3 regions of the Paenarthrobacter sp. RAF54_2 genome follow, and region 1 is predicted to be linked to each of the others. Evidence: predicted binding sites of a transcription regulator. Region 1 holds the regulator's gene; each other region holds the start of a gene.

The links. Region 1 encodes LexA, which represses DNA repair genes until DNA is damaged. Its sites were predicted from a motif close to TCGAACANNTGTTCGA; they were not measured.
Positions count from the first base shown of each region.
Region 2: the regulator LexA is predicted to act here: its motif matches at 2,768-2,783, upstream of AB4Y87_RS13525 (shikimate dehydrogenase).
Region 3: the regulator LexA is predicted to act here: its motif matches at 6,024-6,039, upstream of AB4Y87_RS11295 (LysM peptidoglycan-binding domain-containing protein).

Region 1 is NZ_JBFRDV010000019.1:78,304-86,367, reverse strand. Features, by position in the region: gene AB4Y87_RS18820 (MFS transporter) at 1-263, opposite strand, end outside; gene AB4Y87_RS18815 (SseB family protein) at 317-1,195, opposite strand; gene priA (bifunctional 1-(5-phosphoribosyl)-5-((5-phosphoribosylamino)methylideneamino)imidazole-4-carboxamide isomerase/phosphoribosylanthranilate isomerase PriA) at 1,195-1,938, opposite strand; gene AB4Y87_RS18805 (hypothetical protein) at 1,973-2,131, opposite strand; gene hisH (imidazole glycerol phosphate synthase subunit HisH) at 2,132-2,893, opposite strand; gene hisB (imidazoleglycerol-phosphate dehydratase HisB) at 2,890-3,516, opposite strand; gene AB4Y87_RS18790 (histidinol-phosphate transaminase) at 3,563-4,681, opposite strand; gene AB4Y87_RS18785 (LysM peptidoglycan-binding domain-containing protein) at 4,759-5,118, opposite strand; gene lexA (transcriptional repressor LexA) at 5,474-6,217, shown strand; gene AB4Y87_RS18775 (ATP-dependent DNA helicase) at 6,227-8,064, opposite strand, start outside.
Region 2 is NZ_JBFRDV010000012.1:50,320-58,383, forward strand. Features, by position in the region: gene AB4Y87_RS13520 (bifunctional sugar phosphate isomerase/epimerase/4-hydroxyphenylpyruvate dioxygenase family protein) at 1-1,758, opposite strand, end outside; gene AB4Y87_RS13525 (shikimate dehydrogenase) at 1,758-2,672, opposite strand; gene AB4Y87_RS13530 (IclR family transcriptional regulator) at 2,876-3,646, opposite strand; gene AB4Y87_RS13535 (MFS transporter) at 3,849-5,171, shown strand; gene AB4Y87_RS13540 (antitoxin MazE-like protein) at 5,299-5,508, opposite strand; gene AB4Y87_RS13545 (FG-GAP repeat domain-containing protein) at 5,529-8,064, opposite strand, start outside.
Region 3 is NZ_JBFRDV010000009.1:70,933-78,996, forward strand. Features, by position in the region: gene AB4Y87_RS11255 (hypothetical protein) at 1-282, opposite strand, end outside; gene AB4Y87_RS11260 (DUF695 domain-containing protein) at 683-1,708, shown strand; gene AB4Y87_RS11265 (ankyrin repeat domain-containing protein) at 2,034-2,432, shown strand; gene AB4Y87_RS11270 (hypothetical protein) at 2,399-2,926, shown strand; gene AB4Y87_RS11275 (DUF4304 domain-containing protein) at 3,067-3,522, opposite strand; gene AB4Y87_RS11280 (DUF4190 domain-containing protein) at 3,664-3,954, shown strand; gene AB4Y87_RS11285 (DUF2750 domain-containing protein) at 4,251-4,601, opposite strand; gene AB4Y87_RS11290 (hypothetical protein) at 4,746-5,207, shown strand; gene AB4Y87_RS11295 (LysM peptidoglycan-binding domain-containing protein) at 5,386-5,760, opposite strand; gene AB4Y87_RS11300 (hypothetical protein) at 6,280-6,591, shown strand; gene AB4Y87_RS11305 (hypothetical protein) at 6,916-7,131, shown strand; gene AB4Y87_RS11310 (hypothetical protein) at 7,320-7,631, opposite strand; gene AB4Y87_RS11315 (DUF2971 domain-containing protein) at 8,007-8,064, shown strand, end outside.

The sequences.
Region 1 (8,064 bases):
GAGATGACGGATGGGATCAGGGCCTTCCGCAGGCCCACCATGTCCACGCGCCGACCACGCCAAGGCGCCCCCACGGCAATGCCAATGGTCATGACGGCGGCAGCGGCGCCCGCGGCGGCATAGCCCTCCCCCAGCGTCAGGACAATGTGCAACGTCAGGAGCACGCCAGCCGCCGAATGTGGGATGCGGGCGATCATGCCCACCAGCAGGAGCCGCCGGACAGGGCGGATAGACAGCATCTCTTTGTAGAGAGCGAAGTTCACGGACTAATTCCTCTTGTTCCCCCGGGGCAGTCCCCGGTGGACGGGTACTGCCGCTAGTGCAGCCCAGGCTCCTGCGCCGCACGTTGCAGTTTTACTTCGATGGAGTCGACGCCCTCGGCAAACGATTCCAGCTGCGCCCACGCCTCATTCAGGTCAGCCACCAGCGACTGGACGGATACGGCGTCGAGTCCGTCCTCAAGGAACAGCACTATCCGCAGTTCCGGGCCAGCGCCTCCGCCTGGGACCGCCCGGCCATCCGCCGTCACGCAGGCGACGCCACCACCGGTCTGTGTTTTGACTCGGCGCACCGCCGGAAACGCCTCGGCCTGTGAAGCGAGAGCAGACTCCAGTTGATCATCAAGGTAAGACGGCGTCCAGTCCCGCTGCTGCGCCAACGCCCACATGGCTGGCCGCCGAACCACGAACGTGAACGCGGAACCGGGGTCCAGCACCAGCAATTGTGCGCCTTCGGAAACGGCCGAAAGGGCAGCCCTTGCCGCATAAACAGCTACCGGCCGGGCGTCCGCATGCCAGGCTTCAAGAGCAGCGGCCGTCGTGAACACGGGCATGGCCTTCCGACCATCAGGGGCCTTGAGTGTGACTAATGCCATATCGGCCTGCTTGTCCCCGTGCAGCCCATGAACACCTTCGGCTTCCTCGGCGAGCTGGGCTACCACGGGAACGAAGACCCGGGCGGTCGCGAGTGAAGCTACAACCTCCGCCTCACTGCCCGTCCCATTCAGCAGTGCAGCAACCGCAGCGAGGTAACCTGAATCCGCCGAACCGTCGTCGTCCTCGAAATTGTGGATCTTGGCATCGTCACCACTAAGGCTGCGGCCTTCCCAAGGTTGCCCCGCCGAGTCTGTAGCTCCGCCGGCGCCGGCCAAGGCAGCAGCAATATGGCCCGGAAGTTCGCGTCGTGATGCTGTCATCAGCGGCGGCCGGCTACGTCCAGGGCTTCGGGCAGAGTGAAAGCACCTGCGTACAGGGCTTTGCCAACAATCGCACCCTCGACGCCCAAGGGCACGAGCTCGCGAAGCACGCGCAGATCCTCGAGGCTGGAGATACCGCCTGAAGCGACTACGGGCTTGCCCGTTTTCTGCACCATCTGGCGCAGCAAGTCAACGTTCGGGCCCTGCAGCGTTCCGTCTTTGGTGACGTCGGTAACCACGTAGCGTGCGCAGCCGGCGTCCTCCAAGCGGGCAAGAACTTCCCAGAGGTCGCCGCCTTCTTTGGTCCAGCCGCGACCGGCCAGGGTGGTACCTCGGACATCGAGGCCGACGGCGATCTTGTCACCGAATCGGTCGATGGCGCGCCGTGTCCACTCAGGGTTCTCCAATGCTGCTGTACCGAGGTTAACCCGCTCCACGCCCAATTCCAGGGCGCGTTCCAGCGACTCGTCATCCCGCAGGCCGCCGGACAACTCAACCTTGACGTTGAGCTGGGACACGACCTCGCTGATGAGGTCCGCGTTGTTGCCACGGCCAAAAGCGGCGTCGAGGTCCACCATGTGCACCCACTCAGCACCGGCGTTCTGCCAGTTCAAGGCAGCTTCCAGAGGCGTGCCGTAGCTGGTTTCCGAGCCTGCCTCGCCTTGCAGCAGGCGGACTGCCTGGCCATCAACGATGTCGACGGCGGGGAGGAGTTCCAGAACGGACTGGGCTGAGGTGGTCATGTGTGTCCTAGGAGTTGATGGGGACGCGGGGCGTTCAGTTGCCTGGCAGCGTCAGGAGATAGGCGGCCAGCAGGGACATCCCCGCCAGCACGTAGAAAGAGACGGAAACCCACAGTGGCTTCTTCTGCTGGTGGAAAGAGATACCTCCACCCACCAGCACGCCGGCAAGGCCCATGAGCACTACCGACCACATTTAGGCTGCACCACGATCGTCCGCTGCCGGAGCCTGTGCCACCGTGGATCCAGGCTTGCGAAGGCCGTCCACCCAGTTGCGCAGGAGGCGCGCCCCGGCGTCTCCGGATTTCTCGGGGTGGAACTGGGTTGCGCACAGGGGGCCGTTTTCGACAGCGGCGATAAAGCGTGCACCGTGCTCGGACCAGGTCACCAGAGGTGGGGCCATCCGAGGCTGGACGACGTCGAAGTTCCACTCCTGCACGCCGTATGAGTGCACAAAGTAGAAGCGTTCCTGCTCAACGCCCGCGAAAAGCTTTGATCCTTCAGGGACGTCCACCGTGTTCCAACCCATGTGAGGAACCACAGGGGCGGGAAGGAGTTCAACCTTGCCCGGCCATTCGGCCATGCCCTCGGACTCGGTGCCGTGCTCGACTCCGGCTTCGAAGAGCACCTGCAGCCCAACGCAGATTGCCAGGACAGGCCGCCCACCTGCGACGCGGCGGCCGATCATGCGGATGGCATCGACGGCCTTGAGTTCCTTCATTACCGTTTCAAAGGCGCCGACGCCGGGGACCAGCAGCCCGTCGGCATTCAGCACATCCTCAGGCTTGGAGCTGAGAACCACTTCGGCGCCCGCACGCTCAAGGGCGCGAACAGCTGAACGGACGTTGCCCGAACCGTAGTCCAGCACGGTAACCGTGGGCTTACCTTCAGGGGACTCCGGCTTGAGGTTAGCCGAAGCGTCAGTAACCGCACCGTCCTTCAGGATTTGCCCGCTCATAGCGCCCCCTTGGTGGATGGAATGCCCTCGACACGGGGATCCGACTCCACTGCCGAGCGAAGAGCCCGCGCGAAGGCTTTGAACTGGGCCTCGACGATGTGGTGCGGATCGCGGCCTGCAAGGACGTTCATGTGCAGGCAGATACCGGCGTGCAACGTGATGGCTTCAAAGACGTGACGGGTCAGCGAACCCGTGAAGTGGCCACCGATGAGGTGGTACTCCTGCCCCGCGGGTTCTCCTCCGTGCACCAGATATGGGCGCCCCGAAACATCCACGACAGCGTGCGCCAAGGCTTCGTCCAATGGAACCGTAGCTTCGCCAAAGCGGCGGATTCCGGCTTTGTTGCCCAAGGCAGTACGCAAGACCTCACCAAAAGTAATGGCCACATCCTCCACGGTGTGGTGGGCATCGATGTGGGTGTCACCCGTGGCCTTGACGGTCATGTCGATCAGGGAGTGCTTGCACAACGCCGTCAGCATGTGGTCATAGAAGGGAACCGTGGTGCTGATGTCCGAGACACCGGTGCCATCCAGGTTGATCTCCACCAGGACGGAGGATTCGCTGGTGGTGCGCTCCATGCGCGCAGTGCGGTCAGCGGACGGCTTGGCGCCGGTTTCGCTCATTGGGACGTCCTTATACACGAAGAATGGGGTGGGTCTATTGACAAGTTTAGTTGGGCTGGGACGCAGGGCTGTCCAGAAGGGCTTCCAAGGCCTCAAGGAAGGCCGTTGTTTCCTTTTCTGTTCCTGCAGTCACCCGCAAGTGTCCGGGAATGCCGACGTCGCGGATCAGGACGCCCGCATCCAGCAAGCCCTGCCAGATCGCATGTGGGTTCGAAAGCCCACCGAAGAACACATAGTTCGAGTCCGAAGCCGCCGGCTTGAGTCCCATTCGGAGGAGCTCGGTCACAATCCGGTCCCGTTGGACCTTGATGTCCTCGACGTCGGCCATGAGCGCTTCGCGGTGGTTGAGGGCAGCCAGGGCCGTGGCTTGCGTGACCGCTGAGAGGTGGTAAGGCAGCCGGACGAGCCTGATGGCGTCAGCAACCTCAGGTGCGGCAGCCATGTAGCCCAGGCGCGCACCTGCCAGGGCAAAGGCCTTGCTCATGGTGCGCGAGACGATCAAACGCTCCCGCCCGGGAAGCAGCGTCAGCGCGCTGGGCGTGTTCTCGTGCGCGAACTCGTGGTAGGCCTCATCCACGATGACGATAGCCTGGCTGGCCTCGCCGGCTTCATACACGGCTTCGACCACATCCAGGCCGAGACCCGTTCCCGTGGGGTTGTTCGGAGAGCACAGGAACACGATATTCGCGCCAGTCTCCTTCACCTGGGCAGCAGCGGAAGCCGCATCCAGGCCATAGTCATCAGCTCGCACTCCACGGACGTACTCAGTGTCCGTGCCACTGGCGAGCAGCGGGTACATGGAATACGTGGGAGGGAAGCCCAATGCCTTGCGCCCCGGACCTCCGAAGGCCTGCAGAATCTGCTGCAGGACCTCGTTGGAGCCGTTGGCCGCCCAGATGTTGTCCGCGGAAAGCCCGTGACCGAGGTAATCGGCGAGGGATTCACGAAGTTCGGTGAACTCGCGGTCAGGGTATCGGTTCAGGCCCATGGCCGCGGCCGCAACGGCCTCGGTAATGGCCGCTTGCACATCGGCCGGCACGCCATGGGTGTTCTCGTTGACGTTGAGCAAAATGGGGACATCAAGCTGCGGCGCGCCATAGGGGCTCAGTCCACGCAGGTTGGTCCGGAGGGGAAGTCGGTCAAGTCGCTCAAGCTGGTCACTCACCAAGACAGTTTAAGGTGCCGGTGCGACTGCAGAGTAACTGTGACGCCAGGGACGCCCACTCACGGCCGTCTGGCTACTCAATTGGCGGGAACGAACAGTTGCTGGCCGGGTTGGATGCGTCCTCCGCGGAGATCGTTCAACTGGATGATTTCTGCGATGACATCACGCGGGTCCCGCTCCGGCGCGGCCGCACCGGCGATGCCCCACAGTGACTGCCCGGGCTGGACAGTAACCGTGACGGCCACCGGCGGCTGCAGTTGGGACTGGGAATCCGAAGCCTTGGCCGGAGAGTTGATGAAGCCGGCAAGGCTCAGCAGCGCGGCAAGCAGCAGCATGGCGGGGATGCCGAAGAACACGATCCTGCCGCGCCGGGTAAGCCGGAGACGCGTAGGCGCCGGGGTGTTGCGGAATTCGTGGAACGTAGAGATTGCGGACATGAGCTGAGCCCTTCTGAGCGATTGCCTGCATCGGATGCCCGTTGCCGGCTGCCAATTCCTTGTGTTCGTTGGACCCGCCTCGGATATTCGAACACTTTCTTCGAACATCCGAGCCAGGTTCAACTTTTATAGAACACATATTCGAACCTTGCTATGACATTTTTAGCACTTATCAACGAACGGTGTCGAGACTCGCTAGAACGAATGTTTGATAAACGCCTGTGCCTGGCCTAGGTTTGAGTGAAGAAACAGGCACTGTTTCAGTGGAACAGGAGGGTCTGACATTTTTTCAGATCCAACATCCCCGGGCACACTTCAGACCGTGACCGGGCGGAACAGAAGGGCATTGGCGAACATGGCAGCGAAAGCCACCGGCGGCGGGGTACCCCTGCGGAGCCAGCAGCCTCAAAAGAGTCCCAAAAGCCTGACTGTCCGGCAGAAGAAAATCCTGGAAACTATCCAGCGGTCCGTCAATGACAACGGCTATCCGCCCAGCATGCGCGAAATTGGTGACACCGTTGGTCTGGCGAGCCTGTCCAGCGTCACCCATCAGCTCTCCCAGTTGGAGAAGCTCGGCTACCTGCGCAGAGATCCCAAGCGCCCCCGCGCCATGGAAGTCCTCATGCCTTTGACCCTTGACGGCGGGACAATTCCCGGAGTCGAAGCAGCTACCACACTGCGTAGCGCAGGTGGACTCGCCGTGACGGAGTTGGCCAGTGCCAGCGACACCGCCATGGTGCCCCTGGTGGGACGCATCGCGGCCGGTGGCCCCATCCTCGCAGACCAGACTATTGAGGACGTCCTGCCCCTGCCCCGGCAACTGGTGGGCCACGGCGAACTGTTCATGCTGAAGGTCGCTGGTGACTCAATGATCGACGCCGCAATTTGTGACGGTGACTGGGTAGTTGTCCGGCGCCAGAATGACGCCATCAACGGTGACATCGTGGCAGCACTCCTGGATGACGAAGCCACGGTAAAAACCTTCCGCCAGCGGGACGGCCACACGTGGCTGCTCCCCCAGAACACGCAGTACGAACCGATACTGGGAGACCAAGCCACCATTATGGGCAAGGTCGTTTCGGTCCTGCGCTCCCTCTAAGGCGTTCGCCTACGTTTTCTTCCCGCTCAAGCGTTCCAGGACGCCGCGCACAACATTACGATCCGTCGTTGCCCAGAAGGGTGGCAAAGCGGCACGCAGGAACCCGCCGTACCTTTCGGTGGATAGCCGTGAGTCCAGGACGGCGACCACGCCTTTATCGCCGGTAGAACGGATGAGGCGTCCTGCTCCCTGAGCCAGACGAATTGCCGCGTGCGTAGCTGACACCGCCATGAACCCGTTGCCCCCAGATTGCGCAACGGCCCGCGAGCGAGCAGTCATCAGCGGATCATCGGGCCGGGGGAACGGAATGCGGTCAATCACCACAAGGCGGCATGAACCGCCAGGGACGTCGACGCCCTGCCACAGGGACATGGTGCCGAAGAGGCAGGTGTCCGGTTCATCGGCAAACTGCTTCACCAGTGCTGCCATAGTGGATTCGCCCTGGCAGAGGATGTCCACATCCAGACGTGGGCGCATCGCCTCTGCGGCTTCCTCGGCCGCCCGACGTGAGGAGAACAGGCACAGTGCTCCCCCGCCGGATGCACGGATGAGGTCTTCTAGCTCATCGAGGGCTTCAGGAGAAGTGCCCCTGCCGGGCTTGGGCAGGTGCTTGGCCACGTAAAGGACGCCCTGCTTCGGATAATCAAAAGGCGATCCGACGTCCAACCCAGTCCAGCTCGGTGCACCCTCTCCAATCAGCCCCAGGCCACCGGCGGCAGGCTCAAAGGCGGATCCAATAGCGAGCGTGGCAGAAGTAAGCACCACTGTGTGCCCTGCGAAAAGGCCTTCCCGCAGCCGGCCGGCAACGCTAAGCGGAGCGATGTTGATCAGTGCGGGAGCGGTCTCATCCGGCGGGGAGTACCCCTGCTGGGGATCGAAGGTGCTGTTCCTGGAGAACCACACCACTTCGCGGTTCTCCTTGGCTGCGAGCATCCGCTCGCACAGTTCCAGAATGAGCATGAGCCGTGAGCGCGCAAGCTGCCGGCCGCCGTCGACCGCGTTTGAAGAGTCAGTCTTCGAGTCAGACAACGCAGCGCGTGTGGCATCACGCAGTTGGTCCAGGCAGTCCAGTTGTTCGTCGTTGAGCCCGTTGGGCAGCAGTCCGTTGGGGACTCCGGCAATGGCCATGTCCAGTCGGTCGGCTGCCGCGTTCAGGGCGTCTACGGTAATGGCGGTGTGCTTACGCGCGCTCGAAGCCGCAGCATGCACCATTGCTACGGACAGCTGGCCCGTGACGGCCCCCGTGACCCTGTCCTGCAGCTCATGAGCTTCATCAACCACAACGACGTCGTACTCGGGCAGTACAGCAAGCCCTTCGAAGGCACTGACGGCAAGCATGGCATGGTTGGTGACCACGACGTCCGCCTCAGCCGCCCGGGCCCGCGCCTGCTCGCTGAAGCATTCCTCAGCGAGCGGGCACTTTTGCGCTCCGAGGCACTCCATGGACGTCACGGAGACCTGCCTCCAGGCGCGGTCGGTAACGCCCGGCATCAGTTCATCGCGGTCGCCCGTGGCCGTCTTTTCGGCCCATTCACGGAGCCGGATGACTTCCTTGCCCAATTGCGACGACGGGCCGCCAACCGCTGCTGCGAAATGCGGCACGCTGGTGTCCTCACCCAGGGAAAAAAGTTGGCCCTCTGACGGTTCTTCACTGGGGAAGCCACCCTCCAGCTTTTGCAGGCAAACATAGTTTGCCCGGCCCTTGACGAGCGCCACGTTCACGGGACGCTCGAGGGCCGGGCTTATCGTCTCCAACAGCCGGGGCAGGTCCCGGCCCACAATCTGTGTTTGCAGGGCCAAGGTAGCGGTGGACACAAGCGTCGGTTTGTCGCTGTCCATGGAATGGG
Region 2 (8,064 bases), on a different contig from region 1:
TGTGGCGGTGTAGAAGTGGAGGAATTCTCCATTGGCGTCCCGGTCATACAGGAGGTTGAGCTCCTTGAGGGTGGCCAGGAAATCCGGTTCAAGATCGAACCGCGCGTCCAGGTCTTCGTAATAGTTGGCGGGGATCTGCAGGAAGTCGAGGCCACGATCACGGGCCGACCGGGCTGCACCCACGAGGTCGTTCACGGCGAACGCGATATGTTCCTGGTACGTTTTGCGGGCAGTCTGCGCCTGCTGTGCAGGTGCCAGGTTCAACACCAGCCTGACTGAACCGTCCGAGGTCTCCATGACCTGCGAGCGCACCAGGCCGCTGGGGCTCGGAACCTCAGCGAACGGCTGCGGTTCCAGGGCCAGGGCGCTGGTGTAGAACAGGACGGCTTCGTCGAAGTGCTGCCAGGGCTGGGCCAAATTAACGTGGTCAATCACCGCGTTTTGCACGTTGGAAACGTGTTCCGACCCCTCGCCAAACTCGTGCGTCCACGCGGCGGTCCCGTCCGGGCTGCCCTGGCACAGGAAGATTTCGGTGGAGTCCGGGGCGGAGATGCCTTGGAACACTTCCTCGTCAGCCTGGACCTTGCGTGCCACCACGGGGGCCTTGAGTTGCTGGGCGCGAGCGGAGGCAATCACTGGAGAGTCGACGTCGAACCCTAGGGCGGCAATAGCCGGTTCGGCATGCTGTGCAGCTTGCTCGTTGATGATCACGCGCGCCTGGCCCATGGTCCAGAGCTGGACGTCCTTAGTGCGGTGGCGGCCCTCAAACTCGAACCCGAGCTGGCCCAGGAGCTTCTCCAGCTGGGCGGTGTCGTCAGCCTTGACCTCGGCGAAGTTGAAGCCAGCGGGTTCGTTCACCTTGGGCAGCGTGGCCAGTTCCATGGGATAACGACGCCGGGAGGCGCTTCCATTGCCGGCTGCGGAATCCGCGGAGGTGCTTTCGAGCCACTTGGCGCTCTGCTCCTCCAGCCAGATCAGGGAACGCATGGCGTCCACGGCTGTCCGCTCGACATCGGACTGGCGGAAGACATCGTTGAAAACTTCCAGCGAAACCGGACCCGTATAGCCGGCGCGGACCACGTGGCCCATGAACTTGGCAAGCTCGAACTGACCCTCGCCAGGGAAAACGCGGTAGTGGCGGCTCCAGGAAAGGACGTCCATGGAAAGTTTAGGGGCGTCGGCCACCTGGACGAAGAAGATTTTCTCCGCGTTGATGTCCTCGATCGGCGCGGTGTCCCAGTCGCGGGAAAGGATGTGGAAGGAGTCCAGACACGTGCCCAAGTTGGGGTGGTCAACCATCTCGACCAAGCGATACGCGTGCTCGTAATCGTTGACGTACTTGCCCCAGGCCAATGCTTCGTAGGCAACTTTGACGCCGTGGTCCCCCGCCAGTTCAGCAAGCTCTGCCAGTTGGGAGGCACGAAGTTCGTCGTCATCAATGGTTGCCGTCGCCACGTTGGAGCAGACCAGGATGGTGTCCATGCCCAGGCGTTCCATCAGATTGAATTTCGCCTCCGCCCTGCGAAGGTTGGTTTTGAGCAGCTCCGGAGTGACGCCGTCGAAATCGCGGAACGGCTGGTACAGGTCCAGACCCAAGCCGAGATCGGCGGCCATTTTCCGTACGTCTTCAGGGCTGAGCGGCGAGGTGACGAGGTCCTGCTCGAAGATTTCGATGCCGTCAAACCCCGCGATTGCGCAGGCCTGCATCTTCTCTTTCAGTGTGCCGGAGAGGCATACGGTGGCGATTCCGGTTCGCATCAGTGGCCCGCCTTCGTCAGCTCAGGGGCCAGTGAGGCTGCGGCATCTTCCACGGCGATCAGCTCCAGGAAGTGTGCCCGCATGCGGTCGCGATCGGCGTCTCGTCCTGTGAAGAGCTGGAAAGCGTCGGCCGCCTGACCGACTGCCATCCTGCCGCCGTCGAGGACGTCGCAACCCTTGGCGCGCGCCTCGCGGACCAGCTGCGTCTCGATGGGGCGATAGACGATGTCGGCGACCCAGTGCCGCGGTTCCAGGAGGTCGATGTCCAGGGGCAGTCCCGGATGGGCGGCCATACCAATGGGGGTGCAGTGCACCAGGCCATCCGCGAGCGGCATGATCTGCGGCAAGTCAGTGGGAGTGCGCGGCGTGACTGTGGCCGCCGGGAAAAGTCCGCCTAGTTCCTCGGCACGATCGGCTGCGCGGGCTGCATCCATGTCCACGAGGTCCAGCACGCCGACCCCGGCCTTAAGCAACGCGTAGGCGACGGCGGACCCGGCACCGCCAGCACCAAGCTGGACCACGTGATCGAGCTTGGCATCAGGGAGTCCGCTGGTGAGGGCCGCGCCGAAACCCGAGAAGTCAGTGTTGTGGCCGATAAACCGACCATCCTGAATCAGAACTGTATTGACGGCACCCAGGCGACGGGCGTCGTCGGAAATTTCGTCAAGATGCTCCAGCACCAGCTGCTTGCACGGGTGCGTGATGTTCAGGCCATTGAAGCCCATGCGGTGGGCTGCGGTGAGGAGATCCCCGACGGCGGTGGCCGGCAAGGCCAGGTCCAGCAGGTCGATGGGGCGGTACAGCAAGCGAAGGCCCTGCACGTCGGCTTCGCGTTCGTGCATGGGTGGCGTGAGCGAGGGCATGACCCCTTCGCCCATGAGGCCCACCAGAACGGACTCGGCTCGATTGCTCATCCTAAAGCTCCTTTGACTTCAGCACCCCGGGCTGTTGGCGCTTTTCGGGCGTCGCCAGGCCGGGTGCTATTTAGATTACTACAAGTGTTCATATTCCGCACGCTTGTTCTTATCGCGAACATTTGCACTCCCCTCACCCAACTATGGGGACAGATAACGCCCCACTGGGGGCTCATAGCGACATGTCCTGTCCCCCAGTTGGGTTAGCGCTGGGGCAGGCGGGCCGCGAGTTCAGCCGCGGCCTCCTGCAACGTGGGTACGTGGGCGATGAGTTCGTCCATGGTGAGACGAAAAACCGGCACGGCCGTGGCAAGAGACGCAAAGGCGTGGCCCTGGGAATTGAGGACCGGCACCGCGACGGCGCGCATGCCGATCTCGTTTTCTTCATCCATCACCGCGTAGCCCTGCCGGCGCACCTGCTCAATCTCCGCCCGGAATGCAGCCCGGTCGGTAATGGAGCGCTCAGTGAGAGGCTCCAAAGGCAACTCTTCGAGCAGTCGTTCGCGTTCGGCGTCGTTCTCAAAAGCGACGATCGCCTTGCCCACGGACGTCGTGTGCAGCGCGCCCAAATGACCGGGATCGCTGGTGACACGGAAGGTCTTGGGGCCGTCCACCTTATTGACTGTCAGATGATGGTTGCCGTCGCGCACGGAGAGGATGGTTGCCTCCTCGGTCTTCTCGGTGACGCGCTGGAGTACGGGAAGTGCCGTTGCTGCGAAGCCATGGTGGTTGGACACCCGCTGGCCCAGCTGGAAGACCCGCAATCCCAGGTGATATCGACGGCCGTCCGGCTCGTAGTCCACGAATCCATCGCGCGTCAGCGAGCCGAGCAGCCGGTAGGTGGTGCTGAACGGAAGTCCCGCACTCCGGGCCAGATCCGCGGCACTCGCACCCTTGGGCTCATTTCCCAGCAATACCAACAGGCCCAGGGCCTTGCCGACCATGTCGGTCTTTGTGTCCTCTTTCACACTCATGCTTAGATGCTCTCACATCGTGAGAGCTATTTCTAGATCGTGGGGACAAGTCTTGACAAGTGACCCCAGTCACGGCCACTATTGCTGTATTGCACAAGTAGCTCTCACCATGTGGTTACTTTGGGATTGATCCGGCCGCACCTCGCTCTGGTCTTCCCGCAGAAGCCAGACCCGCGACATCGTCGTCACAGAAGGAACACCCATGAGCCACACAATGCCGTCAGCGACGCCAGGCAAAGTTACCCCAGCAGGAACACCCAAGAAGGCGGCACTCGCCAGCTTCCTGGGAAGCGCAGTGGAGTACTACGACTTCTTCATCTTCGGCTCCGCCGCAGCCCTGATCTTCCCCCACGTGTTCTTCCCGGACGCAGACACCAACGCATCCATCATGTCCTTCGCAACGTTCGGCTTCGCCTACGTTGCCCGCCCTGTGGGCGCTGTCATCCTGGGCCACTTCGGCGACAGGATCGGCCGGCAGAAGGTCCTCATGTTCACACTGGTCCTGATGGGTGCCGCGACTTTCGTGATCGGCTGCCTCCCGGACTTCAAGACCATTGGCTGGTGGGCTCCCGTCCTGCTGGTACTTGCCCGCCTTGCCCAAGGTCTTTCGGCTGCCGGTGAGCAGGCCGGTGCCTCGTCAATGACGCTGGAGCACGCTCCGGACAACCGCCGCTCGTTCTTCACCTCGTGGACACTGACCGGCACCCAAGGCGGCCAGATTTTGGCAGCGCTCGTCTTCATTCCAGTACTCGCGCTCCCGGACGAGATCAAGTACGGCATTGGCTGGCGCATCCCGTTCTGGCTCAGTGCCGTAGTAGTCATCGTGGCGTTCTTCATCCGACGCACCCTGCACGAGCCGCCGGCATTCGCAGAGGCCAAGAAGAACAACCAGATCGCCAAGCTGCCCATCGCCGACCTCCTCAAGCTGCACTGGCGCGACGTCCTCCGCGTGGTGTGCTGCGCCTTCATCGCCGCCGTGAGTACCGTATTTGGAACTCTGGCCATCAAGTACGCCCAGGACGTGGCCCACGTCAGCGGCACCATCACCTTGTGGCTCGTTGTAGTAGCCAACATTGTGGCCCTCGGTACACAGCCGCTGTTCGGCATGCTCGCTGACAAGATGGGCCGCAAGCCCGTCTTCATCTACGGCGCCATCGCCAGCGCCATCATGACTCCGGTGTTCCTGCTGACTTTGGAATCGGGAGTCGTCCCGCTCATGTTCCTGGTCTCCGTGGTGTTCTTCTCCTTCGGGTATGCAGCCGCCAACGCCGTGTGGCCGTCCTTCTACGGTGAAATGTTCAGCACCAAGGTCCGCTTCTCCGGTTTGGCAATCGGTACGCAGCTCGGCTTCCTCATGGCAGGCTTTGCTCCGACCATCGTCACCGCGCTCGGTGGCACCAAGCCTGGCGGCTGGGTGCAGATCTCCATCTTCACTGCAGTCATCTGCGTGATCGCGGCGGTCTCAGCCATGACGGCACGCGAGTCAGCAAAGGTCCCGACGGCGGAACTCGGCCTGAGCGAGTAAGTCGCCGCAGCGGCACCTGCACTTATTTGGCGCGGGCAACGGAAAAGCCCGGAATGTCCTTTGACATTCCGGGCTTTTCGCTGTCTCCCGTGAGTTCGCAACCAGCTGCAACAGAGCTCGCCAAGATTCATTCGTCCCAGGACGCGGAGACAGATTCGATGAACGCCTGATCGTCAGAGTGCCGATCACCCTCAGCAACCGCCGCGGCCCGCCTACACGCCTCGATTTCGAAATTGGCCGCCTTCACATCCGGCACCCAGATTTGCACCATGCGACACCCCCGCTCCCGCATTTGGTTCGATGTGAATTGACCCTCTCCTGGACTCCCATACTCCATTGTTACGTGCCACGGAGTAACTACCGCGGGTTCAGCGCCACCGGTTTGAACTTCCCAGCACCCGTTCCGGAGTACATCAGCAGCGTTCCGTCCCCTGCAACTCCCACCACGGAGGGGTCGCCAGTACCGGTAAACCCGTTGCCGAGGGCAGCGATGCTGGAGAACATGTTCCATCCTGAACCGAGGTAGGAGCGTGTAAGGAAGCCGCCAGCGCCGTTCCCCGGGTAGAGCCAGAGTCCGCCATCACCGGAACGGCCAACGAGGTCTTCCCTTCCGTCGCCGTTGAAGTCACCGGCCTGAAGGACCAGGTTAAACACGTCCCACCCGGTGCCGATCTGCTTGCGCGCAAGAAAGCCTCCGGAGCCGTTGCCGGGGTAGACCCACAGCACACCATCGCCGGACTGGCCAACGATGTCCGGCTTTCCGTCGCCCGTGAAATCGCCCGGGGCCAGCAACTGCTCGAAGCCCTGCCATCCGGTGCCAATTTGTTTACGTGCAAGGAACTGTCCCGTGCCGTCGGTCGGGTAAAGCCACAGTGTCCCATCGGAAGCCCTGGCCACAAGATCGGGGTGCGAATCGCCGTCGAAATCTCCCGCACTCAACACAGACGTGAACTGGCCCCAGCCCCACCCGACTTGAACACGCGGAAGGAAACTGCCGGATCCGTTGCCCGGGTAAAGCCACAATGCGCCGTCGGTTGCGCGCGCCAGGATGTCGGCGACAGTATCGCCGTCGAAATCGCCCGCTTCCCACACCTGAAGGAACTGGTTCCAGCCGGTCCCGATCGCCAGCCGATCCGCGAAGCCACTGCCGTCGCCCGGATAGAGGGTCATGCCCCCGCCCGCTGCTGCGGTCAGGACGTCCACGCGCTTGTCGCCCGTGAAATCCCGGCCGCCAACGATGTCACCTACCCCGTTCCAACCAGTTCCGACGGCGGCACGCGGCAGGAAGCCGCCCTTGCCGTCGCCGGGGTAGACGTAGAGGGTGCCGTCGCTGGCCCGGGCAAGCAGACCCGGGGCGCCGCCGCCGAATGAACCTGAGGCTGCCAGACCATTGAAGGAATCCCAGCCCTGGCCGATCTGCGTTTGGGCGAGGAAACCACCCGTGCCATTGCCTGGGTACAACCACAGGCGGCCATCAGAGCCGGCAGCAATCAGGTCACTCCGGCCATCCGCGTTGAAGTCCCCCGCCGCGACCAACTGGGTGAAGCCCTGCCAACCAAAACCGATCTGGCTCCGGGTGAGGAAACCGCCCTTGCCGTTGCCGGGATAAAGCCAGAGTGCGCCGTCGCTGGTCCGGGCCAGGATGTCCGCGAAGCCGTCACCATTGAAGTCCGACGTTCCAAGTACGGCGTTGAAAATGCCCCAGCCCGAGCCGATCTGCACCGGATCATCCAGCCGGTTTCCCGGGAGGCCACTGAAGAGCAGCAGGGAACCGTCGGCCTCGCGCGAGATGACGTCCGCCAGTTTGTCGCCGTCAAAGTCGCCTGCGGAGAAGCGCATGCGCGCCTTGAGTTTGGGATCGGCGTTGATGGTGACAGTCGCCGAGGTTGTGGAGACGGAGTTGATCGTAACCTGGGTGCCCGTATATGTGGTGAAGGTGCTGCCGGCTTGCCAGGCGTGGTTCTTGGCGTAGTACTGTTCCTGGAACGGGATGGTAGATGGCATGAGAATCAGCGATGAGGCGATCGTGGCGCCGCCGCGTTGGACGATCTTGACGCCCCTGTTGCCAGGGGGCCTGCCCTGCTCCCCGAGATAACTGTCGTACCCCGCAGGCTCTCTCAGCTCCAAATAATAGGCTTCCCCGCTGACGGGGTCCGTGAACTTGATGGCCCTCTGCGCGTCGGTGCCTCCCCACGGCTTCAGCGTGTAGCTTTTGACGCCTGTGGCCACCCCGACATCCCGAATTTCGTCGCCGCGGCCCAGCCCCGCGTAGTCCCAGAAGCTGGAGCTCACCACCGGCTGGGCGTACTGCGCCGCGCCCATGAGGTCCGTGGTGTCCCCGTATTCTCGGATGTAGCAGGAGCTATCCGTGAACCGCCCGGTGCTATCCACCCCGACGTCGGACGCGCCACTGTAGCACTGCAACGCGTCGGCGTGCATCAGTCCGATGACGTGCCCGAATTCATGGCTCATGACGTTGTTGGAGAAGTTGCTGATTTGCGGCATCAGCACCCGCCCGCTGTAGCTGCCACTGCTGTAGCCCACGCCCAGGGCGTTCCCGGAAAGCGTGGACGTCGGAATGAAGATCACCAGTGCCGTGTACGGGCTGGCTGTCCACTTCAACTCGCTGGTGATGATGGACATGATGGTGCTGTAACTGTCAGTCGACTTGGCTTTGGATTGGAACCCGGAGACCTTGCTGTCCACAGTCATGGACAGCTTGTTGTCCGTCATGGCTTTCCAGTAGCTGCTGGTGGCCGCGACCGTCTGCTCGGCCCCTGACATGGAGATTGGGTTGGTGTTATCGGCCAGTTTGGCCGTCACCAAACGGACCCGGATATCGCCATTGGGACCGGCTGCTGCTGCGCCCGCGCCGAGAAGGGATTCGACGTCG
Region 3 (8,064 bases), on a different contig from region 1:
AACCTCTCTCGGGCCATACCAGACGCCCTCCGGTGGGCCGATCGCTCCGGCCCTCTCGCGGGCGTCGGCCAACGTGGCGGAGGAAGCGAACTGCCGGGCCAGGTCGAGATCGGCCATGTCCATCGCAACAATGACGGTGTTCGGAGTCTCCGCGTCGAGGTAGGTTCCGGTGACCACCAGCCCGTGGCGGCGACGCACCGCGTCCAACTCCGGGTCGTGAAACACCGCATCCCATCGGGCGACGTCGGCGACGCGCTGCTTGACCAGCATGATTCCCGCCATGAGAACTCCATAGAAGACGACGATTTTGTTTGCCCATAGTCTTCCTCTAGTTTCGTCGATGTCAAACGGAATGCACGTTCTCTTAAGCCCGGGGAGCCAGGACCAGCAAGACGGGCCAGCCAGGACCAGAAATCCGGAGTCTGGTCTCACTTACTCGGCTCAGCGCCCCCCCCGAGAACCGGCGGCCCATTACGTGCCTCCAAGCCATGGTCACCGTGTTGCAGATTCCCGCCCACCGACGGGCACCGTGCCCGGTGAATGATCCCCATACGGGCGCTTGAACGCCCGTACCGGCTTACGGGCGGCCGTAGACACGAGTGTGACCTTAAGGGGAGTTCCGTCAGAACTTTCCGGTAGATTCTGCATTGCGGCTTATCGTGCCGCCCAAGCAGAGGTAGACATGGGAATTTTTCGGCGCAAGCTCACTCCGGCCCCAGTACATCCGATTAGCGCTTTCTGGGAATGGTGGACCGCTGAGGGAAAAGACCGCATCGGCACCGCAGTGCAGACCGGAGAGTGGGACGACCTTCCCAGCGTCATGACCCAGCAACTCGCCAAGGTGCATCCTGACTTGGCGTGGGACACCGGTCGCGGTCATCGCTCGGACCATCTTCTGGTCGTCAGTGCTGAGGGTGATGCTGCGTTACGCAGAGTCGCAGAACAATGGCTGCGCGCAGCCCCTTCCGCTGACGAGGTTTGGGACTTCGCCTCGGCCCGTCAGCCGGTGCCCGGCGTTATCGAGAACGTCCTCGACGTCGACGGCACTAAGTTCCCACTCCGGGACATCCGGTTCGGCCTCAGCGTGGATGACCTGCGTGAAAGTATCGACGTCGAGGTTTACCACCCTCTGTTCGGTCAAATGCCCGGGAATGAACCTCTTCGGGTCTCCTTCTTGTTTCTTGACTGGCTTCTGGGCGAAGACGGCGTCGAACGGTGGGTGGGAGCTATCAACACAACCACCAGCGCCGATGTAGCCAAGGCTTCAGCAACTGATCTCGTCGAAGCCATCAACAGGATGACTGCACAAGCACAACCGGACAACTGGGCCCTTCTGCAGGGCACGACGCCAGCAGGCGAGCGGATGGTTGTCCTGGCCCGTAGGCCGCTACGGTGGATCGATTACCCGGTCTTCGACCTCCATACTGAGGTGAGCCTCGCGTATGCAGACCAACGGGACGATGGTTTGCCAACCGAAACCGCTTTGAACCGTCTCCGCCAAATCGAGGACAACATCACTGCAGCACTCGGGCCGCGAGGGATCCTCGTGGCCCATGAAACAGCGGCTGGAACCAGAGTGCTCCACTATTACACTGATTCCGACGACCAGAACGGACATGCGTCTATCGAAGCAGCTGCCCGCTTAGTTGACGCTGCCACTACCCAAGTACCCGATCCTGGATGGACGGATCTGCGCCAATTCTCATAGGAGCCAGGGTGCTCCGTCCAACAGACCCAGCCCTGCACCTCCTTTGCCGCAGAGCGCCTCGCAAAGTACAGGTTTTCGGGGCACCTGCCCACAGTCGAAATTGTTTGTGGAACGCCGCGCTTGGGGCCTTTAGAGATGAATGTGGTGTTTTCACAGCGCTATTTGGCACACCCCTCAGCCCGGTAAGGGATCGGCTTACGGCCGCTCTGAAGGGACCTGAACGAAGCCTGTGGCAGACCCGCACGTCGCTCTCAGCCGCTGGTTACCGGATGACAGACTGCACGTATGGACCGGATGAACCGCACAGCGCTCCACCACGCAGCCCCTGGAAAATGATGTTGCCACCGCAGAGGCGCACTTGGCCGACGGTGCTTCGCCCGATGCCCAGGACAAGGCCGGATTCACGCCACTACATTTTGCTGCGCAGGAATATGCTGTCGCCGCAGCTGCTGCTTTGCTCCGTGCCGGCGCCACTGTTGACCTGCAAAACGGCTGGGGCAACACTGCGCTCTTTACTGCTGTCGGTAATTCAAACGGCCGTGGCGAACTGATCAAACTCCTGCTTTCGTACGGAGCTGATCCATTCTGCATCAACGGAGGTGGCAAGACCCCCGTTGGGTTTGCACGACTGATCGGCAATTACGACGTCGTAGTGAATGACCCTCTCGGTGCCACCTTTATCCTGATGCCATGGAAAGAGTGCTGCTCGACCAAGTCATCATGACCGACTACGGCCAGTTCGACCTGCATTGGGCCGGCTATGGCTTCGATGGAATCTTTGAACGCTTCTTCGACGACCAGGTCAATGGCCTGGTCGGGGCGTCCAATGCGGATGGGATCTATCTCCACTTCGGCCGACGATCGGGAGGGTCTGACGTGCGCATCGTGCTCCTGGATGAGGCACCTGAGCTGAACCCCGCTTCCCCATGGGAGGACATCGTCGAGGTGTCCTTCACTCTTCCCGAGGGACATTTCATACGGTGGACTTCCTGGGGCGACGAGAACAGCGGCGAACTACGCGATGTGACGCCCGGCAGCTACCGATTGCGGACCAGTGCCCGAGGCCGCGACGAAGGCCATGACGGAGAATTCTCCGACGAGGTGGTCGATCATTACCTGCTGGAGATGTGGCCAGCCTCGCCGCAGCCGGACGCCATCCTATGCTCCAGCAGCAAGGACGCTGAGTACTGGCACAAGACGTGGGGAAGTCGCCGCTGAACACAGGAGTGGATTCTTCATAAGCGCTGTCCACGCCCACGCTTTGTGGGCGCGCCGATGAGGTGGCCGTTGCCCTCAGGCTGCGGCTGACCTAACAACGACGCTCTCAGAGGAGAGGACCAGAGCGTTCAGGGATCGCCCTACGGGCGCGACTCATTGGAAGACTCCTGGGCACGTAACCAGGAGATGCCCTTGTCTCTAATGGCGTCCAAGACCTCACGGGCGACGTCTTGAGTGGATCGGTTCGGTTGGATAGCAAACCAGGTGTCGGTTCCCCATACGAGTATTCCCAAACGCTTTGATGTCGTGACAGGACCCAAGACGTTTGCGCTCGGCTGCACGCCCATCCACTTCTCCCTCTCACGCTTGGTGTTCCAAGCCTGGCGGTCGACTGCAGAAAGGTTCACCGTGAAGCGCACCTCATCCGCTGTACTGGACGTTGATCTCTGAATGCCCAGTAATAACCAATGAGTGGCGGACGGAAGCTCGAACTGTGTTCCGCTTCCGCGGAAGCCAAGGCGACGCAGCTCCGGCGCCAATTCCGTGCGCACCATCGAACGAAAGTGGTCCTGCGCAGTGCCTCCAACGATGCTCACGGCTTGAGCATAGCTGCAGCATCGGAGCAGCGGACAGTGGACAATCGTGGCCGTAGAAGGATCCTTTACCGGTCGGTCATGCGGGAGCCTCTGCTAGGCGGTTAGACTCAATTGACGCTTACGAAATGGCGAACTGTGAGTATGTCATCTACGAAGGCACCGCTGACCACTGGCCGGATTAACGTCTTGGCCGTTGTGGCCATTGCCCTGGCCGGCATCGCCTTTGCCGGTATTTGGTTCTTTGGCCTCGGGATTCTTGCGACTTTCGCTGTGGGGGCTGGACACGTCTCGTTGAATCAGATCAAGCGAAAAAACGAGAGGGGTCGCTCTATGGCGATAGCGGCCCTCGTTCTCGGCTACGGACTTGCCACTTGGGCCCTGATCAACGTGCTGACCTACATCCCTGTTGCACTACAACAGATGTCTAGCTAGACCGACCCCTCATTACGGCCCGCTGAAGGATCCTTGGCCGGACATGGCGTGACGGCTCCATAGGAGCCCACTTCATTTCTTCGATTGCGCCACATATACTCAGGTCGAACCTGCCCAAGATGCGTATACCCGGTAAGTGCGTGTCCTGCCCGTAGTTTGGTGAGGGTGGTTGCCTGTTCGAGCCAGGCCAGGTCCTGGAGGACCACCGCTCTACGGGAGCGATCGGGGACTCCGCCCAACTCCAAGCGCCCGGATAAGGATCCTTTACCGGACAGTTGCACATGGCTTTGTGGGCCCTATTCGCTGGCCTCGAGTCGAGCCCGGACCTCAAGCGGCTGAATGTCATAGCCCGTTGCGCGAACGCCAGACCAGTTAAGTCCCACGAGAATGCCATCTCGTTCGAGTGCATCAATCCACTGTGTGCGCCACACGGTAAGGGGGATTGCCTCTGCTTCGAAGGCTCGATACGCCGGAATGCTGCTGGTCACTTTCTCAGCTCTGCTTCGGAGCGACCAGAACGGCATGCTGCGTTCGCCATCTCCATTGGGGGGTGTAGGGAAACCATGTGAATCGCGGATTCCCCACACTTGCTGGTGCAGGATGACCTCTTGATAAAAGCGGCTCGCCTGGGCCGCGCTGATACTCACACCCACAGCCTAAATCACTGCCCTGAACCGGGTCCGTAAAAGATTCCCCAAACACAAGAGCAGGCGCAAGTATCCCCTTGAGGGATTCTCCTGCGGACACGATGGCGGGCTCAAGAATGGCAACTCTGCCACTATGATTTGCTCATGAGCGGCGAGGAAACTGAGAGCGTGAGACTCCTGTTTCTCCAGGATCAGGTTGGCTTGCTACCCAGCGAACAATATCCGGATGTCGCGGCAAGTTTGCTCGTCGGTGGCTACGATTCCCCGGCGCTCCGGGAATTGGCCGGATACTCACCAAATGATCCGCGGGGAGCCAGGGACTTATGGATCCAAGCCAGGAAGGAACTGGGAAAGCCATTTGAGGACGATGGTGTTGCCCGCCGTATCTTGGTTCGAAGCTGGCTGAGTGAAATTGTTGGCGGGACTTTGGCGCCGCGCACGGGTGTAGGTCTGGTCTTCGGGAAGGGTTGGCTGGTGCTGGGGCAGCCCCCGGAACTGAATCATTTGGTTGCTCTCATGGATGACTGGGACGACATGCCACAAAAACGGGACGCCATTGGCACCGAGATCATGGACGCAGCCCGCCAAGCACTGACTGTGTGGTAGACGGTGTGCAACTGTTCCTAGCTTCCTCTGCAGCCAACTTTGTCTGACGGCATTGCGAACCCACGCATCCCGCTAAGGGATCGTCTACGGGCGTATCGAGGAATCTGCAATCAGGAACCCGAAACTACACTGGTTTGTGCGGTGCCACTTACTCTGGCTAAAGATCTATCGGAGGTTCCTAGGAGGGGTTTTGCAGCTTGAGTTTCATGCCGGGCGTGAAGGATGCAGTGGCTTCTGGGGACAATGACCACATTCCGGGAAGCTTGTTATCCGTTACCAACTGCCGAACTGGTATTCCAAAGCGTGCCGCTACGGCCCCTGGGTTGTCTCCTTCAACAACGGTATAGATATCTGGGCGGCCCGATGCGTCCTTTTGATAACCGCCGGCCGCTCCTGCGCGCAGGTAGTCGACCCCTCGCAGGTCCACGACAGTTCCCACCGCTGGCTCTGCGTCCACCGGATTCGCCTGGAATGCTTTGAGGCTGGCTTCTTTGAGCTCAAATGCTTTCGCGATGGATGCCCAGGTGTCCCCTGCGACAGTCGTGTACGTCACTGGCAGTTTGTAAGAGCTCAGCCCCACCGTGCCAGCCACATCAGGGGTGGGTGCACTGGAACTGGATGCAACAGCCGCCGCTGCCGCTGCTACAGGGGACGCACTGGAGGTAGTGGGGGACGGCGACGGCTCCGAATAGGAACATGATGTCAGCAACATCGCCGACGCCGCGAGAAGCCCGGCGCTCCCTATTTTCCAAGCTCCCAGTTTGCCCCCACGCATGTAAGCCCCCAAATCATCCCCTAAGTTGCTCTGCTACAGATCCGAACGTTTAGTCGTGCCCGGCACGGCTCACTCAGACTAAACCAACCCTTCACCTACAGCCGCTTCAGGCTCTGCCATTCCTATGACTTTTGGCGATAAATGGCGGTCTTTTTGCGACGCTATTTATCGCATGGCGCAGCCCGCAAGGGGAACCCTTACCGGGCGCATGGGGGCGCCGGTATTAGAGACTTCTGCGCACCCAGGCAGTAACTTTTGGTGAAACCACTCAGCCAACTCGGGGGATGATGCAGGCCTATGAAGCCTTATCGCATAAATGTCGGCATCGAGTACCGGACAATCCGCGCCACGACGCCGCTCGTCGAACTAACCGCAACGGAGGAGGATCTCAACTTTCGCTTTCGGTTCGGTCTTGGGCGCATCTTCGGGCCATGGCCCTTCCGCAGGGAACAGGTAATCGAGGTCTTCACTACTCGTGGATTGTTCTCTAAGCGGATCCACATCCGCGGCGGCGGCTTTGAACTCTTCGTCTTTGCGGTTCCTCCCGAACCACTGCTTCTAACCCTCGAGGAACTCGGCTACCCCGTGGACTGGATCTTGCGACGATGACCGGGGCGAAGTCTGCATGGAGTCGGCTGCCCGCAAGGGCATCCCTCGTCGGGCGTCCGGCATCGCCCAGGACCACCTACGGGCGTGGCACGATGAGAGCTGGAGACTGCTTGGGCGAATATGGAGCTGCGACTTGGTAAACACGGGATCTCGTAGTGGTTTGATCACTTGCAGAACTGCTTTTCAAGTGACACGTGGCGCCACCGCGCCACGGCCGTCTTAGTAGTTGTTAGTTTGTCGATTGCTTATCTAAGCGCTGCTGGTGTCCCCCAGTCTTTGTTTACTGATCTGCTGATAGGTCTGCTGCTCGTCTCAGGATTTGTCTTGGTCGTTCTTATCAACTGGGCGGGATTCAGGGAGGATGCTGAGAAAAGGGCTGGCTACACAACCATCCGCCTTGGGAACAAGAAAATAATGCAACGAGATCCTTATATGGGCCGCATCATCCGACTAGCCCACGCGGACTATCTCGAGCGCCGGCACTTCGCCGAGATCTTGGAACGAACTAAAGCCGAAGCGGAGAAGCAGCAGGCGCCTTAGAACAACGTCCGTAAGGCGGTGGTCCACCGGGAGCCTCACTGGCCCGAATGGGGATCCTTTACCGGGCGCTACCGATTCGTCTACGTGTTGTCGTGCTGAGGGTGGACGTTGCTCGACGCTCCGCCACTGATTGCTCACCAGCGCGTTTCCTGGCGACATCGTGACAGAGTTGCGCAGGATGGATCAGCTCATGGTTTGCGGGTGGTGGCTTCAGCGGTCATCTGCGCTTTTGTATCTGCAATTATCTGGAGGAAACGTTGACGCTCCAAGGGTGTTGCGCCCGCCAGGCGAATGACCCTGCCCAGGTATGGATCCCGCTGCATCAGCTCGTTACGACTCGTCCTAAGAGTCGTATACCCTGCCCGCTTCTCCGCGCGCTCCCGGACGGCACACCAATTGATGAGCACGATGACAGGGATGACACTGGCCGCCATACAGGCGACCATGGTGTTGGTGAACCAGGACTGCGGCATGCCGGAGTTGTTCATAATCAGAGTCACTAGGCAGATGGCAAGCGATATCGTCGTAAACCGGTAGCGCCATCGCCACAAAATGAACGCGGTGGGACCATCGATCAATCCACCTTCTGACGACATATTTATCCCACTGTCCATTACATATCGAAGGTCTGATCGGCGGTGTTCCGACTGATACAGCCCCTGCTGTGCCGAGAGCCCCATCAAAGCTAGCCTAGTCAGAAGCCCAAATCCTACGCGGCTACTTGAGGATAATATGCCAACTTGACCGTAGGTCTGCTGCACTGGGCCCGCAGCAAATTCCTAGCGCCCGGTAGAGGATCCTCTACCGGACACTTCTATCAGGTAGCACCCGAGGGCCGTTGGAGGGTCCCAGGGGGGCGATGGAACAATTGAGCCGTGAGTGAGGACGAGAGCAGTGAGAACGTAGCCCCTGAGCCAGGCGAGCACGACCCCT